Regions from separate parts of the Nocardioides nitrophenolicus genome, predicted to be linked through region 1. Evidence: riboswitches for the same ligand, from Rfam matches in the RefSeq annotation. Region 1 holds a riboswitch; each other region holds the start of a gene.
What was found. A riboswitch is a leader RNA that binds a small molecule or an ion and turns the genes downstream of it on or off. The one in region 1 is predicted to bind cobalamin.

Region 1 (3,478 bases):
GCTCGGTCCCGCTGTATGCCGCCGCCTCCGTGACCCGCGGCTGGGCCCACCTGTGGGCCGGCCGCCTCGACGACAGCGGCACCGACTTCGCCGAGGCGCTGCGCCACGCCGAGGTCGTCGCCGGCGGTCAGCTGGTCCGGCTGATGGCCGCCGCCGGCCTGGCGGAGGCACTGCTCGGGCAGGGCCGGCTCGCCGAGGCGGTCGCCACCATCGAGCAGATTCCCGACGAGGTGGCCACCGACCCCAACAACGCCACGGGGATCCACCTGCTCCGCTCCCGCGGCCTGGTCCGCGCCGCGACCGGCGACCACGAGGGCGCGCTGGCCTCGCTGAGGCTGTGCAGCGAGCGGCTGATCGAGCTCGACATGGACTCGCCCACCTGGTGCGGCTGGCGGGTCGCCGCGGTGGAGAGCCTGTGGGCGCTGGGCAGGGTCGACGAGGCGCGAGAGCTCGCGGCCACCGAGCTGGCCGTCGCGGAGCGCAAGGCAGCGGCGAGCATGCTCGGCCAGGCGCTGCGGACCGTCGGCGAGGTCGCCGCGGACGACGGGATCGCCCAGCTGGAGCGGTCGGTCGAGGTACTCACCGGGTCGCAGGCCCGGCTCCAGGAGGCCCGCTCGCGAGTCGCGCTGGGCGCCGCGCTGCGTCGTACCGGACGGCGGGTCGAGGGCCGCGAGCAGCTCCGGATCGGCCGCGAGCTGGCGCACCGTCTCGGCGCGGCCGGCCTCGCCGAGCGGGCCACCACCGAGCTCGCCCTGGCCGGCGGCCGGGCCGGGCGGATCGAGACGACCGGCGTCGCGGCGCTCACCTCGGCCGAGCGACGGGTCGTCGAGCTGGCCGCCACCGGGCTGCGCAACCGCGACATCGCCCAGCGGCTGTTCCTCAGCACCAAGACCGTCGAGGTGCACCTCTCGCGCGCCTACCGCAAGCTCGGCGTGGGACGCGACGGTCTCGCCGCCCGGCTCGCCGCGGACGCGTAGGAGACTGGGGACCATGGCCGCCCACGACACCCGGATGCTGCTCCTGGGCGCGGTCGCGCTCTTCGAGCCGGTCAACGGCTACCAGATCCGCCGTGAGCTGCTGTCGTGGAGCGTCGACGACTGGGCCCACCTCAACCCGGGCTCGATCTACAACGGCCTGGCCACGTTGACCAAGCAGGGCTTCCTGGTGCGCCACGACCTCGACGACGGCGGCCGGGAGGTTGCGGTCTACGAGTCGACGGCGACCGGGCGCACCGAGCTCGAGCGCCTGGTGACCGCCGGCCTCGAGGAGGTCAGCGTCGTCGACCGCAAGGCGTTCAGCGCGGCCTTCGGACTGCTTCCGCTCGTCCCGCCCGAGAACGCGCTGCGGTCCCTGGTACGCCGACGGGTCGCCCTGGAGCAGCTGGTCGCCCGGCTCGCCACCCCGCCCGAGCCCGGCGACGCCCCGCCGCACGCCCTGCGCGGCGTGGTGATGTGGCTCGATCTCGCGGTGGCCGAGCTGGCCTGGCTGCGCGAGACCATCGAGGAGCTCGAGGCGGGCCGACTCGCGCTCGACGCGACGACCTGGACGCCGCCCGCGGACGACCCGGGCTGGCAGATGAACGCCGACCGCGAGCGGTACCGGGCGCTCCTCGGCGGCTGAGCCCGACCGCCACCGACCACCGGCGCGGCGGGCGCTGCTAGGCTCCGAACGCCAGTCAAGCCACCAGTGGCCAGGGAATCCGGTGAGAGTCCGGAGCTGACGCGCAGCGGTGAGGGTGACGGGCGGAGCAGGCAGTAGCCAGCCACTGGACCCCGGTCTGGGAAGGCGCCCCGTCCGATGGATCCCGAGTCCGAAGACCTGCTGGCTTCCGCGGACCGACCGGACCGCGCGAACCCGATGGACAGGCCCCGCGACCCGGGCTTGCGGACCACGACGGTGAGACCCGTATGCGCCACCCCACCCGTTCCTCCTCCGCCCTGCTCCTGAGCGGCGTCCTGCTGCTCGGCGCGCTGACCGGCTGCGGCTCCACCGACGCCGACGACCCGGGCGCGGCCGCGCCACCGACCTCCGACGCCGGCTACCCGGTCGGGCTCGCCAACTGTGACGTCGACGTGACCGTGACCGCGCCGATCGAGCGGGCCGTGGCCGTCAACCAGCCCGCGCTCGAGCTGCTCCTCGCGCTCGGCCTCGGCGACCGGATGGCCGGCTACGCCATCAGCGACGACAGCGTGCTGCCCGCGCTCGAGGCCGAGCGGGCGAAGGTGGAGCCGTTCGCGGCGGAGTTCCCGTCCTTCGAGTCGGTGCTCGACCGCGACCCGGACCTCCTCTACACCACCTTCGACTACACCTTCACCGACGAGGGCATCGCCGACCGCGGGCGGTTCACCGAGCTCGGCGTGCCGACGTACCAGTCGCCGAGCGAGTGCGCCGGGCAGGAGGCCGAGGTCCAGCACCGGCTCACCCTCGACGACCAGTACGCCGAGATCACCGACATCGCGCGGCTGTTCGGCGTGCCCGACAGGGGCGCGGAGCTGGTCGCCGACCTGAGGCGCCGCGCCGAGGCGGCCCAGCCGGCCCAGCAGGCCGCGGGCACGGGCGAGATCACCTTCGCGTGGTGGTACGCCGCCACGAAGACCCCCTACATCGCGGGCTGCTGCGGCGCACCCGGCCTGATGACCCGTGCGGTCGGGGCCACCAACGCGTTCGAGGACTCCGACCAGTACTGGCCCGAGATCGGCTGGGAGAGCCTGCTCGAGCGCGACCCGACGGTGCTCGTGCTCGCCGACCTGGGCCGCGGCGGCGACGGCGACAGCGCCCGGGCGAAGATCGACTTCCTCGAGTCCGACCCGGTCGCCCGTCGGCTGACCGCGGTCAAGGAGAGGCGCTACATCATTCTCGACGGCACCACGATGGACCCGTCGATCCGCAACGTCGACGGCATCGAGCAGCTCGCCGCCGGCCTGCGCGACCTGGGGCTGGCGGGGTGACCGGGGTGACCGGGGTGACCGGGGTGAGCAGCGCCGACCTGCTCGAGCGCTGGGACCGGCAGCAGGCGGCGTACATCGCCGAGCGCGAGGGCCGCTTCGCCGCGATGCTCGACGTCCTCGACCTGCAGTGCGGCGGCGAGCCGGCCGTCGTGGTCGACCTGGCGTGCGGGCCCGGCTCGCTTTCGTTCCGGGTGCTGGAGCGCTTCCCCCGGGCGCGGGTGCTCGGCGTCGACCACGACCCGGCGCTGCTGGCGCTGGCCCGTGAGGCCGGCGAGCGGTACGGCGACCGGGTGGCCTTCGTGGACGACGACCTCACCGCCGACGGCTGGGTCGAGCGCCTGCGGGCGCACGTCGGGGACGAGCCGGTCGCGGGCGTCGTCTCGACGACGGCGCTGCACTGGCTCTCGCCCGCCCAGCTGGTCGCGGCCTACCGCGACGCCCGCGACCTGCTCGCCGACGACGGCGTCCTGCTCGACGGCGACCACTTCCGCTACGACCACCGGCAGCCGCGGCTGCGCTCCTGGGCGGCC
Region 2 (3,478 bases), 3.0 Mb from region 1:
CGGCGGGCCGGGGGCCGCCGGCGAGGATCAGCTCCAGCAGGTGGAAGAGGGCCGTGGGGGCGTTGCCGATGGCGACGACGGCGCCGTCGAGCAGCGGCTCCCACAGCGAGACGGCGGCGGCGGTCCGGGTCGTCGACCAGGCCGCGGCGAGGGCCGGGACCCGCTCGTCGGTGAGGAAGCAGTGCACCGGGTTGCCGGCGGGCAGCCGGCCGGCGGTGATGCCCATGGCGACCATCCGCGCGTCGCAGAGGATCGGCGCGCCCGCGTCGAGCGCGGCCCGCGCGGCGGTGACCAGGCGCGGGTGGATGACCAGGTCCTCGACGAGATCGGTCTGGCCGCTGCCGTGGATCATCCGGACGGCGACCTTCTCGGCCTCGGCCGGCACCCGGGCCAGGTCCGACTCCCGCCGGATGGTCGCGAACGAGTCGACGTAGATCGCCGGCCCGTCGGCGATGTAGTCGTAGCGGCGCGGGGGAGCGGTGAGCTCGGTCATCGGTTCTCCTCGGGGATGAGCACGCCCTGCCACGGCGTGACGATCACGGTCGGCGCGGTCCAGGCCGCGATGGTGGTCGAGTCCAGCCCGTCGTCGGGTACGCCGACGTGCCGGCCCCCCGCGACCGGGCCGAGGGGGAGCGGCCCGGTCGCGGCGGTGGCGCCCGGCGCGGGTGGGACCGCGGGGGCGAGGGGACGAGCGAGCTCGGGCACGTGCCATGGCGCCTCCGGCCCGGTGCCTCGGGCGGCGAGGAAGGCTCGGGCCACCGCGAGCAGCGCGGCGGGTGCGTCGGCGAGGGCGACCACCTCGCCCCACCCCTCGCCGACCCGCAGCTGGGCGGTGCCGCCGTCGAGCGCGACCAGGCCGAGGTCGAGGTGCTTGTCGGCCAGGTCGCCGCGCCCGTCGTCGAGGGTGAACAGGAAGCGGCCCGGGAGCGCGGCCACGGCATCGTCGGCGAGCAGCAGCGCGTCGAGCGCGGCCAGTACCGGGCGCAGGTCGGCGCGGCCGCCGGCGAGGCCGGTCTGCGGTGACACCAGGACGTTGCGTACCCGGTCGTGGGTGCGCGAGGGGAGCAGACCGGTCGCCTCCAGCGCGGCGAGCGCGGGCCCGGCCAGGGAGCCGTCCGTCGCGAGGGGCATGGCGCGGACCTGCAGGTTGGCGCGGCCGGTGACCCGGACCCGGCCGTCGCCGTACTCCTCGGCGACCGCGGCGAGCGCCCTCAGCGCCGGGAGCGGCACCCGGCCGCCGGGGACTCGGATCCGCACCAGGCCGCCGTCGTCGGCGGGCCAGGGGTGCACGATGCCGGGGCACCGGTCCGGACGGCTGCGCGCCATGGTGGAGGTCCTTCGAGGCCGGGGCTCCTCGCGATCGCCCCACATCGACCTCGCGACGGTCGGGCCGCAAGGGCCAGCAGGTCTTCGGACTCGGGATCATCCGGTGCGGAGCGTCTTCCCAGATCTCCGAGGAGATCCAGTGACCTCGTGCTCCGCCCGTCACCCACACCGCTGCGCGTCAGTCCCGGACTCACACCGGGTTCCCTTCGCTGGCACGGGCACCTTACCAAGCCCGGTGCTCGGGCCGGCTCGGTAGCCTGACCGCCATGCCCTCGCTCAAGGACGTCGTCGACCTCGTCCACGGCTGGTACCCGCCCGCGACCGCCGACGGCTGGGACGCCGTCGGGCTCGTGTACGGCGACCCCGAGCAGCCCGTGAAGCGGATCCTGCTGGCCGTCGACCCCACGCCCGAGGTCGCCGCGGAGGCGGCGGAGTGGAAGGCCGACCTGCTGCTCGTGCACCACCCGCTCTTCCTCAAGGGCGTCCACGGGGTCGCGGCGACCACCCCCAAGGGCCGCACCCTGCACGCGCTGGCGAAGGCCGACTGCGCGCTGCTCACCGCCCACACCAACGCCGACCAGGCCGTGGGCGGCGTCTCCGAGGCGTTCGCGGTCGCGCTCGGCCTCAAGGACCTCAGCCCGATCGTCCCGGCGCCGGGGGAGCCCTACGACAAGCTCACCGTGTTCGTGCCGGCCGACGCCGCCGCGCCGGTCCGGGCCGCGGTCGCCGAGGCCGGTGCCGGCCGGATCGGCGACTACGACTTCGCCTCCTTCACCAGCGCCCCCGGCGAGGGCCGGTTCCGTCCGCTCGACGGCGCGAACCCGATGATCGGGACCGTCGGTGAGCTGGAGACCGTCGAGGAGGTGCGGATCGAGGTCGTGCTCCCGCGGGACCGGCGCACCGAGGTCGTCCGCGCCATGCTGAGCGCGCACCCCTACGAGGAGCCGGCGTACGACGTCGTGGAGGTCGCCGACCCGCGGCTCGCCGGCGTCGGCACCGGCCGGATCGGCAGCGTCGAGCCCACCACGCTGGCCGGCTTCGCCGAGGCGGTGGCGGCCGCGCTCCCGCCGACCCACCACGGCGTCCGGGTGGCCGGCGACCCCGAGCGCCCGGTCAAGCGGGTGGCGGTCTGCGGCGGCGCGGGCGACTTCCTGCTCGACCGGCTGGCCGGCTCCGGCGCCGACGTCTACGTCACCAGCGACCTGCGCCACCACCCGGCCGCCGAGTTCCTCGAGAAGGGCGGACCCGCCCTGGTCGACGTCGCCCACTGGGCGGCCGAGTGGACCTGGCTGCCGGTGGTCGACCAGCTGCTCCGCGAGCGGCTCGGCGACGCGGTCGAGACCCGGGTGAGCGCGATCTGCACCGATCCTTGGACAATGCACCTGTGAACGCCGATCCCGCCGTCCAGCTCCGCCTGCTCGACCTGCAGGCCCTCGACTCCCAGGTCGACCAGCTGCGCCACCAGCGCACCAACCCGGCGCAGGCCGCGGAGATCAAGGACCTGCTCGGCAAGCGGGCCGACGTCGACGGCCGGCTGCGCGACCAGCGCATCGTCGTCGACGACCTCGCCGTGGCCCAGGCGAAGGCCGACGCCGACGTGGAGCAGGTCAAGGCGCGACGCACGCGAGACCGCGACCGGATGGACTCCGGCGCCATCACCGACCCCAAGGCGCTGGAGCGGATGCAGCACGAGCTCGCGTCGCTGGAGCGCCGGATCTCGACGCTCGAGGACGAGGAGCTCGAGGTGATGGAGCAGCTCGAGGAGGCGCAGTCCGCGCTCGCCGAGCTCACCTCCGCGATCGACGACCTCGACGGCCGGCTCGGCACGCTCACCACCGCCCGCGACGAGCGGGTCGCCGAGCTCGACGCCGAGATCGCGTCCGTCTCGGCGGGCCGCGCCGAGATCGTCGCCGCCATCCCCGAGGACCTGCTCGCCCTCTACGAGAAGCTGCGCGCCAGCAAGGGCGGCGTGGCCGTCGGCGCCCTGCGCGCCCGCCAGTGCGGGGGCTGCCAGCTCAGCCTCGACGCCGGAGAGCTGGCCCAGATCCGGGCCACGCCCGCCGAGACGGTGCTGCGCCACGAGGAGTGCCAGCGGATCCTGGTCCGCACCCCCGAGAGCGGCCTGTGACCGCTGGGCCCGCGCGCGTCGTCG
Region 3 (3,478 bases), 690 kb from region 1:
TTGAAGAGCGTCGGGCTGCTCGGCAGGTAGGCCAGGCTCGACATCAGCCGGTAGAAGCCGATCGCCTCCTGCGGGGTGCGGGACAGGCCGCAGGCCACGCGCAGCAGGAAGTACTGCGGCGTCTCCAGCACCAGCCGGGTCGTCGGGTGCCGCAGCAGGTAGCGGTCGTAGACCGTGCGCAGGCCGAAGTACTCGAAGCGGCGGTCGGCGTCCTCGTCGATCGCGAAGTCGAGCTTGCGGGCGTTGTCCTTGACGAAGGCGGCGGTCTCGTCGCCGATCACGCCCTCGGCGTGGCCCAGCGCGACGGACTGGCTGAACGAGGCCACGCCCTGGTTGCGGACCTCCTTGTCGACGTACCCGGCGAGCAGCCGGGCCGCCAGTCGCGAGTACGCCGGCTCCTCGCCGATCAGCTCGGCCGCGGTCTGGATCGAGAGCCGGTCGAGCTCGGCGGTGGTCGCGCCGTCGTACAGGCCGCTGATGGTGCGCGTGGCGACCCGCATCGGGTCGACGTCGGGCAGGTCGGCACTGACCCGGTCGACGGCGCGGACGATCTTGGTGACGTCGACGCTCTCGGTCTCGCCGTTGCGCTTGCGCACCGTCATGGTGGTGCGGGTGGGTGACTCGGTGACGGTCACTGGCTTCTCCCCTCGGAGTCTGGCTCGCGAGGGGACGACAGCAGGGGAGGCGCCCCGTCGTCGGCAGGCGCCTGCTCAGCCGTCGGCCTTCCCACGAGGCCTCGGACCACCGCACCCGGCGGGCGCGGTGCGCTGGCAGGTCTTCGGACTCGCGGGCGTCTCCTCGAAAGGAGTCCTACTGGCCGTCGCTTCCCAGGTCGCACGTCGCGACCCAGTGCTGTGTGACGGCGGTCGTTCCCACTCACCGCTGCGGGGCAGTCCCGGACTTCCACCGGGTTCCCTCTTGCCTCCGCGCCCCTGGGTGGGGCGAGGAACCAGCTACGAGAACCACCATATGTAGTGGTTGCTCAGATCCGTGGGACCTAGATCTGGTGTCGGCGTGTCGGGTGCCCCGGAGGTGAGATATCCCACCAAGAGCGCCCGGGCGGCGCGTGCTAGCGTCCGCATCGCCAGTCGTGCTCACGAAGCAACGTGAGTCAGGGAACCCGGTGAGAGTCCGGGACTGACGCGCAGCGGTGAGGGTGACGGGCGGGGCAACACGCCACTGGTGGCGGGCAGCAGACACTCGGCTGACCGACTCCGGGAAGGCGCTCCGTCCGGTCGATCCCGAGTCCGAAGACCTGCTGGCCGTGGATCTCGAGGGTCCGCGACACACCCGCACCACAGGCTTCGCGCAAGAGCCTCGGACCCGAAAAGAGTGACCGTGACGTCGTTCCGTCGTACCCGCTTCCTGCCTGCCCTGGCCGCCCTGCCGCTCCTCCTCGCCGGGTGCGCCGGCGCTCCCGAGGCCGAGGACAAGGGCCCTGCCACCACGACCGGCTTCCCGGTGAAGGCCAGCAGCTGCGGCTTCACCTCGACCATCACCGCGCCGCCTGAGCGCGCGGTGACCATGAACCAGGGCGCGACCGAGGTCATGCTCGCGCTCGACCTGTCCGACCGGATGGCCGGCACGGCGTACCTCGACGACGCGGTGCCGCAGAAGTGGCAGCCGGCGTACGACGAGGTGAAGGTGCTCGCCAAGGAGTACCCCGACAACGAGACCCTGCTCGCCGCGAAGCCGGACTTCGTCTACGCGTCGTACGCCAGCGCCTTCGACGCCGACAACGCCGGCGCCCAGGACGAGCTGACCAAGCTCGGCATCGGCTCGTTCCTCTCGCTCTTCGGCTGCGGCGAGAACAAGCCCAGCGCCGACGTCTCGTTCGACTCGGTGTGGGACGAGATCGAGATCGTCGCCGACGTCTTCGGCGTCCCCGAGCGCGCCGACGCGCTGGAGAGGGAGCAGCAGGGTCAGCTCGACACCCTCGCCGCGGACAAGCCGGGCGACGGCCTGGACGTCTTCTGGTTCGACTCCGGCGACAAGACCGCGTTCGCCGGTGCCGGCGAGGGCGGCCCGCAGCTGATCCTCGACGCCGTGGGCGCGACCAACGTCTTCGGCGACGTCGAGGGCGGCTGGGCCGACGTGAGCTGGGAGCGGGTCGTCAAGTCCGACCCCGACGTGATCGTGCTGGCCGACGCGAGCTGGTCCACGGCCGACGACAAGATCGCGATGCTCGAGAAGGACCCGGTGCTCAAGAACCTGCGCGCGGTCAAGGCGAAGCGATACGTCGTGATCCCGTTCTCGGAGTCCACGCCCGGCGTGCGGCTGGCCGACGGAGCCGTCTCCGTCGGCGCCCAGCTCGCCGACCTGCCCCCGCTGGGCTGATGCTGCAGGCGGCCCGGCCGTCCCGGCCGGCGCGCACCCGGTCGGGAACGGGCCTCGTCGCGGGCGCCGCGCTCACCGTCGCCCTCGTCGCCACCGTCGTGGTGGCGGTGGGGATCGGCTCGGTGCACGTGCCCGCCGGCGACGTGGTCGACGTGGTGCTGCGCCGGATCGGCCTGCCGGTCGACGGCGTGACCCTCATCGACGACCGCATCGTCTGGCAGCTCCGGATGCCCCGCGTGGTGGGCGCCGCGGCCACCGGCGCCGGGCTGGCGCTGGCCGGCGCGGTGCTGCAGTCGCTGACCCGCAACGACCTGGCGGATCCCTACCTGCTCGGCATCTCCGGCGGCGCGACCGTCGGCGCGGTGACGGTGATCGTGCTCGGCGTCAGCGTCGCCGGGCTGGCCGGCAGCGCCCTGGTCGGTACGGCAGCCTTCGTCAGCGCCCTGGCCGCCCTTGCCCTGGTGCTCCTCCTCGCGACCGGGCGCTCCGGCGAGCTGCCCCCGGCCCGCACCGTGCTCGCCGGCGTCGCGGTCGGTCAGATGTGCGCGGCATTCACCTCGTTCGTGGTGATCATGGCCGGCGACCACGACGCCGCCCGGCGGGTGCTGGCCTGGACCATGGGCTCACTCGCCGGCGTGCGCTGGCACAGCGCCGGGGTGCTCGTCGCCGTCACGCTCGTCGCCCTCGTCGCGATCCTGCTGTACGCCGCCGACCTCGACGCCTTCGCGTTCGGGGACTCCTCGGCGGCCTCGCTCGGCGTCTCGATCCGGCGCACCCGCTGGGTGCTGCTGATCGGCACCGCGCTGCTCACCGCGTGCCTGGTCGCCTACACCGGGGCGATCGGGTTCGTCGGGCTCGTCGTGCCGCACGTCGTCCGGCTGGTGTGCGGGCCGCTGCACCGGCGGCTGCTGCCGCTGAGCGCACTGGCCGGCGCGGTGCTCATGATCTGGGCCGACACCGTCGCCCGCTCGCTGGTCGACGGCCAGGAGATCCCGATCGGCGTGGTGACCGCGGTGCTCGGGGCGCCGCTGTTCGCCTACCTGCTGCGGCGCGAGTCGAGGGCGCGATGAGGATCCACGCCGAGGGCGTCACCTGGGGCGTGCGCAGCCGCACGATCGTCCACGACATCACGCTCGACTGC
Region 4 (3,478 bases), 3.0 Mb from region 1:
CCGGCTACAAGGCGCCGACGTCGGTGGAGTTCCGCGACGAGCTGGCCCGGACCGCGACCGGCAAGCTGCAGAAGTTCAAGCTCCGCGCGCCCTACTGGGAGGGGCTGACCCGCCAGGTGAACTGATCGGCCGGGACGAGCGTGGCGGCCCATCCCGCGGCCTGCCACGAGGTCGCCGTCGCCTCTGCCCAGGCCGGGTCCGCCGACGCGACGACGTCGACCTCGGTGGCGACCGCGTCCGGCCGCGCCGCCGGTACGCCGAGCGGCCGGCCGCTGATCGGGTCGGTGAAGTCGGGGCCGCCGTCGACGCAGGTCACCCGGCGCAGGCCGATCCCGAGGCGGCGCTGGTGCTGGGCCAGGCTCAGCGCGGCGATGCCGGCCTCGCCGTACCCGACGACGGTGAGGTGGTCCGGCGGGTGCACGGCCGAGCCGCGGGCGTAGCGGATCGAGCGGAGCAGGTCGCGCCCGTCCTCCCAGGTCGGTACGACGACCCGCACCCCGCCGCGGGTCGCGATCCGGCTCGCCAGGGCGCCGACGGCGTCGGCGTCGGTGCGGACCGCGGGGTGCCACAGCAGGAGGGTGTCCAGGTTGGGGTGGCCGTGCACGGCCACGGGAATGCCGGGCGCCTGCTGATCCTGCATGGGACCACCGTAGGCTGAGCTCCCACAGGTCCGCGGCCCAGGAACCCGGTGTGAGACCGGGGCGGTTCCGCCACTGTGACCCCGACGCCCTCGTGGCGGCGGGCAGCCAGACACTGGCCGCGGACACACCTACCGATGAGGGGCGAGAACCCCGAGGAGGCCTTGAGCGTCATGGCGCGCATCGCACTGCTGTCCACGTCCGACACCGACCTGCTGTCCGCGCGGGCGAGCGGGGCCGACTACGGGTGGGCCAACCCGAACCGTTCGACCCTCGACGGCCTCGTCGCGCTGGCCGAGGGGAGCGACCTGGTCGTCGTCCGGCTGCTCGGCTCCCCCCAGCAGTACGACGGCGAGCTGGCCGCGCTGCGGGCCACCGGGCGTCCGCTGGTGGTGCTCGGCGGCGAGCAGACACCGAGCGCGGAGCTGATGGAGACCTCGACGGTCCCGGTCGGGCTCGCGGCCGAGGCGCACCGCTACCTGGCCGAGGGCGGCCCGCGGAACCTGGCCCAGCTGCACGCCTTCCTCTCCGACACGGTGCTGCTCACCGGTGAGGGCTTCGAGGCCCCGGAGGTGATCCCGGCCTGGGGCCTGGTCGAGCGGCCTGGTGCGATAGTCCCTGCTCAAAAGCACCGAGATGCCCCGAGAACCGGTGCTTTTGAGCAGGGACTATCGCGGGTGGGCGTCCTCTTCTACCGCGCCCACCAGGCCAGCGGGAACACCGCCTTCGTCCACGCCCTGTGCGACGCGATCGACGCGACCGGGTCGGCCGTGGGGGTGCCGATCTTCGCCGGCTCGCTGCGGGCCGCGCCCGACGAGCTGTTCACCGCGCTCGGTGAGCTCGACGCGCTGGTCGTCACCGTGCTCGCCGCGGGCGGCAGCGTCCCGGCCGGCGCGAGCGCGGGCGGCGACGACGAGACCTGGGACGTGGAGCGGATCGCCGCGCTCGACATCCCCGTGCTGCAGGGCCTGTGCCTGACCAGCAGCCGGGCCGAGTGGGACGCCTCCGACGACGGCGTCTCGCCGCTCGACTACGCCAACCAGGTGGCGATCCCCGAGTTCGACGGGCGGATCAGCACCGCGCCCTTTTCGTTCAAGGAGCTCGACGACGCGGGCCTGCCGTCGTACGTCGCCGACCCGGAGCGCGCCGCCCGGGTGGCCGGGCTCGCGGTGAACTACGCGCGGCTGCGGCGGGTGCCGAACGCCGAGAAGCGGATCGCGCTCATGCTCAGCGCCTACCCCACCAAGCACTCCCGGATCGGCAACGCGGTCGGCCTCGACACGCCCGTCTCGGCGGTGCGGCTGCTGCGCCGGTTGCGCGACGCCGGGTACGACGTCGGCGACGGCTTCGGCGTCCTCGATCTCGAGGACGACACCGAGGCCGGCGACACCCTGATCCACGCGCTCATCGCGGCCGGCGGCCAGGACGAGGAGTGGCTGACCTCCGGCCAGCTCACCGACGCGCACGTGCGGATCACCAAGGCCGAGTACGACGCCTGGACCGCAGACCTGCCCGCCGACCTGCGCGGCGACATGGTCGAGGCGTGGGGCGAGTCGCCCGGCACGCTGTTCGTCAACGACAGCGGCGAGATCGTGCTCGCCACGCTGCGGGCCGGCAACGTCGTGCTGATGATCCAGCCGCCCCGCGGCTTCGGCGAGAACCCGGTCGCGATCTACCACGACCCCGACCTGGCGCCCTCGCACCACTACCTGGCGGCGTACCGCTGGGTCGAGCACGGCTTCGGCGCGCACGCCGTCGTCCACCTCGGCAAGCACGGCTCGATGGAGTGGCTGCCGGGCAAGAACGCCGCGCTGTCGGCGTCCTGCGGCACCGACGCGGCGATCGGCAGCATGCCGCTGATCTACCCCTTCCTCGTCAACGACCCGGGCGAGGGGGCGCAGGCCAAGCGCCGCGCGCACGCCACGATCGTCGACCACCTGGTCCCGCCGATGGCGCGCGCCGAGAGCTACGGCGACATCGCGCGGCTCGAGGGCCTGCTCGAGGAGTACGACAAGATCTCCGCGATGGACCCGGCCAAGCTGGCCGCGATCCGCGGCGAGATCTGGCAGCTCATGCACGCCGCCGAGCTGCACCGTGACCTCGGCCTCGAGGAGAAGCCCGAGGACGACGACTTCGACGACTTCCTGCTCCACGTCGACGGCTGGCTGTGCGAGATCAAGGACGTCCAGATCCGCGACGGCCTGCACGTGCTCGGCCAGGCGCCCGAGGGGGAGGCACGGGTCAACCTGGTGCTCGCGATCCTGCGCGCGGCGCAGGTGTGGGGCGGGCAGTCGCACGCCGTACCAGGGCTGCGGGCCGCGCTCGGCCTCGCGCCGGAGGCGCCGACCACCGAGGTCGACCGGGTCGAGGCCGAGGCACGCGAGCTGGTCGAGGCGATGGAGAAGGCGGGTTGGGACCCCGCCCGCGTCGCCGACCTGCACGCCTCGCCCGAGGTGCGGCAGGTGCTGGCGTTCGCGGCCACCCAGGTCGTCCCGCGCCTGGCCCGGACGACGGACGAGCTCGACCACACCCTGCACGCGCTGGACGGTGGCTACGTCCCGGCCGGCCCGTCCGGCTCGCCGCTGCGGGGCCTGGTCAACGTGCTCCCGACCGGCCGCAACTTCTACACCGTCGACCCGCGCGCCGTCCCGTCCCGGCTGGCCTGGCAGACCGGTCAGGCGATGGCCGAGTCGCTGCTCGCGCGCTACGTCGAGGAGGAGGCTGCGTACCCGGAGTCGGTCGGCCTCTCCGTCTGGGGCACGTCGGCGATGCGCACGTCGGGCGACGACATCGCCGAGGTGCTCGCGCTGCTCGGCGTACGTCCGGAGTGGGACGAGGCG

Region 2: another riboswitch for cobalamin. It lies ahead of JOD66_RS24370 (ferredoxin-like domain-containing protein); the one in region 1 lies ahead of JOD66_RS09990 (ABC transporter substrate-binding protein).
Region 3: another riboswitch for cobalamin. It lies ahead of JOD66_RS13255 (ABC transporter substrate-binding protein); the one in region 1 lies ahead of JOD66_RS09990 (ABC transporter substrate-binding protein).
Region 4: another riboswitch for cobalamin. It lies ahead of cobN (cobaltochelatase subunit CobN); the one in region 1 lies ahead of JOD66_RS09990 (ABC transporter substrate-binding protein).

What each region holds. Positions count from the first base shown of each region.
Region 1 is NZ_JAFBBY010000001.1:2,033,738-2,037,215, forward strand. Features, by position in the region: gene JOD66_RS29055 (AAA family ATPase) at 1-977, shown strand, start outside; gene JOD66_RS09985 (PadR family transcriptional regulator) at 991-1,620, shown strand; cobalamin riboswitch at 1,656-1,840, shown strand; gene JOD66_RS09990 (ABC transporter substrate-binding protein) at 1,908-2,948, shown strand; gene JOD66_RS09995 (class I SAM-dependent methyltransferase) at 2,945-3,478, shown strand, end outside.
Region 2 is NZ_JAFBBY010000001.1:5,064,763-5,068,240, forward strand. Features, by position in the region: gene JOD66_RS24365 (precorrin-8X methylmutase) at 1-493, opposite strand, end outside; gene JOD66_RS24370 (ferredoxin-like domain-containing protein) at 490-1,326, opposite strand; cobalamin riboswitch at 1,385-1,555, opposite strand; gene JOD66_RS24375 (Nif3-like dinuclear metal center hexameric protein) at 1,593-2,714, shown strand; gene JOD66_RS24380 (zinc ribbon domain-containing protein) at 2,711-3,454, shown strand; gene JOD66_RS24385 (bifunctional RNase H/acid phosphatase) at 3,451-3,478, shown strand, end outside.
Region 3 is NZ_JAFBBY010000001.1:2,724,151-2,727,628, reverse strand. Features, by position in the region: gene JOD66_RS13260 (ribonucleoside-diphosphate reductase subunit alpha) at 1-635, opposite strand, end outside; cobalamin riboswitch at 753-969, opposite strand; cobalamin riboswitch at 1,071-1,275, shown strand; gene JOD66_RS13255 (ABC transporter substrate-binding protein) at 1,333-2,337, shown strand; gene JOD66_RS13250 (FecCD family ABC transporter permease) at 2,337-3,407, shown strand; gene JOD66_RS13245 (ABC transporter ATP-binding protein) at 3,404-3,478, shown strand, end outside.
Region 4 is NZ_JAFBBY010000001.1:5,043,776-5,047,253, forward strand. Features, by position in the region: gene JOD66_RS24265 (AMP-binding protein) at 1-125, shown strand, start outside; gene JOD66_RS24270 (hypothetical protein) at 92-640, opposite strand; cobalamin riboswitch at 657-776, shown strand; gene cobN (cobaltochelatase subunit CobN) at 812-3,478, shown strand, end outside.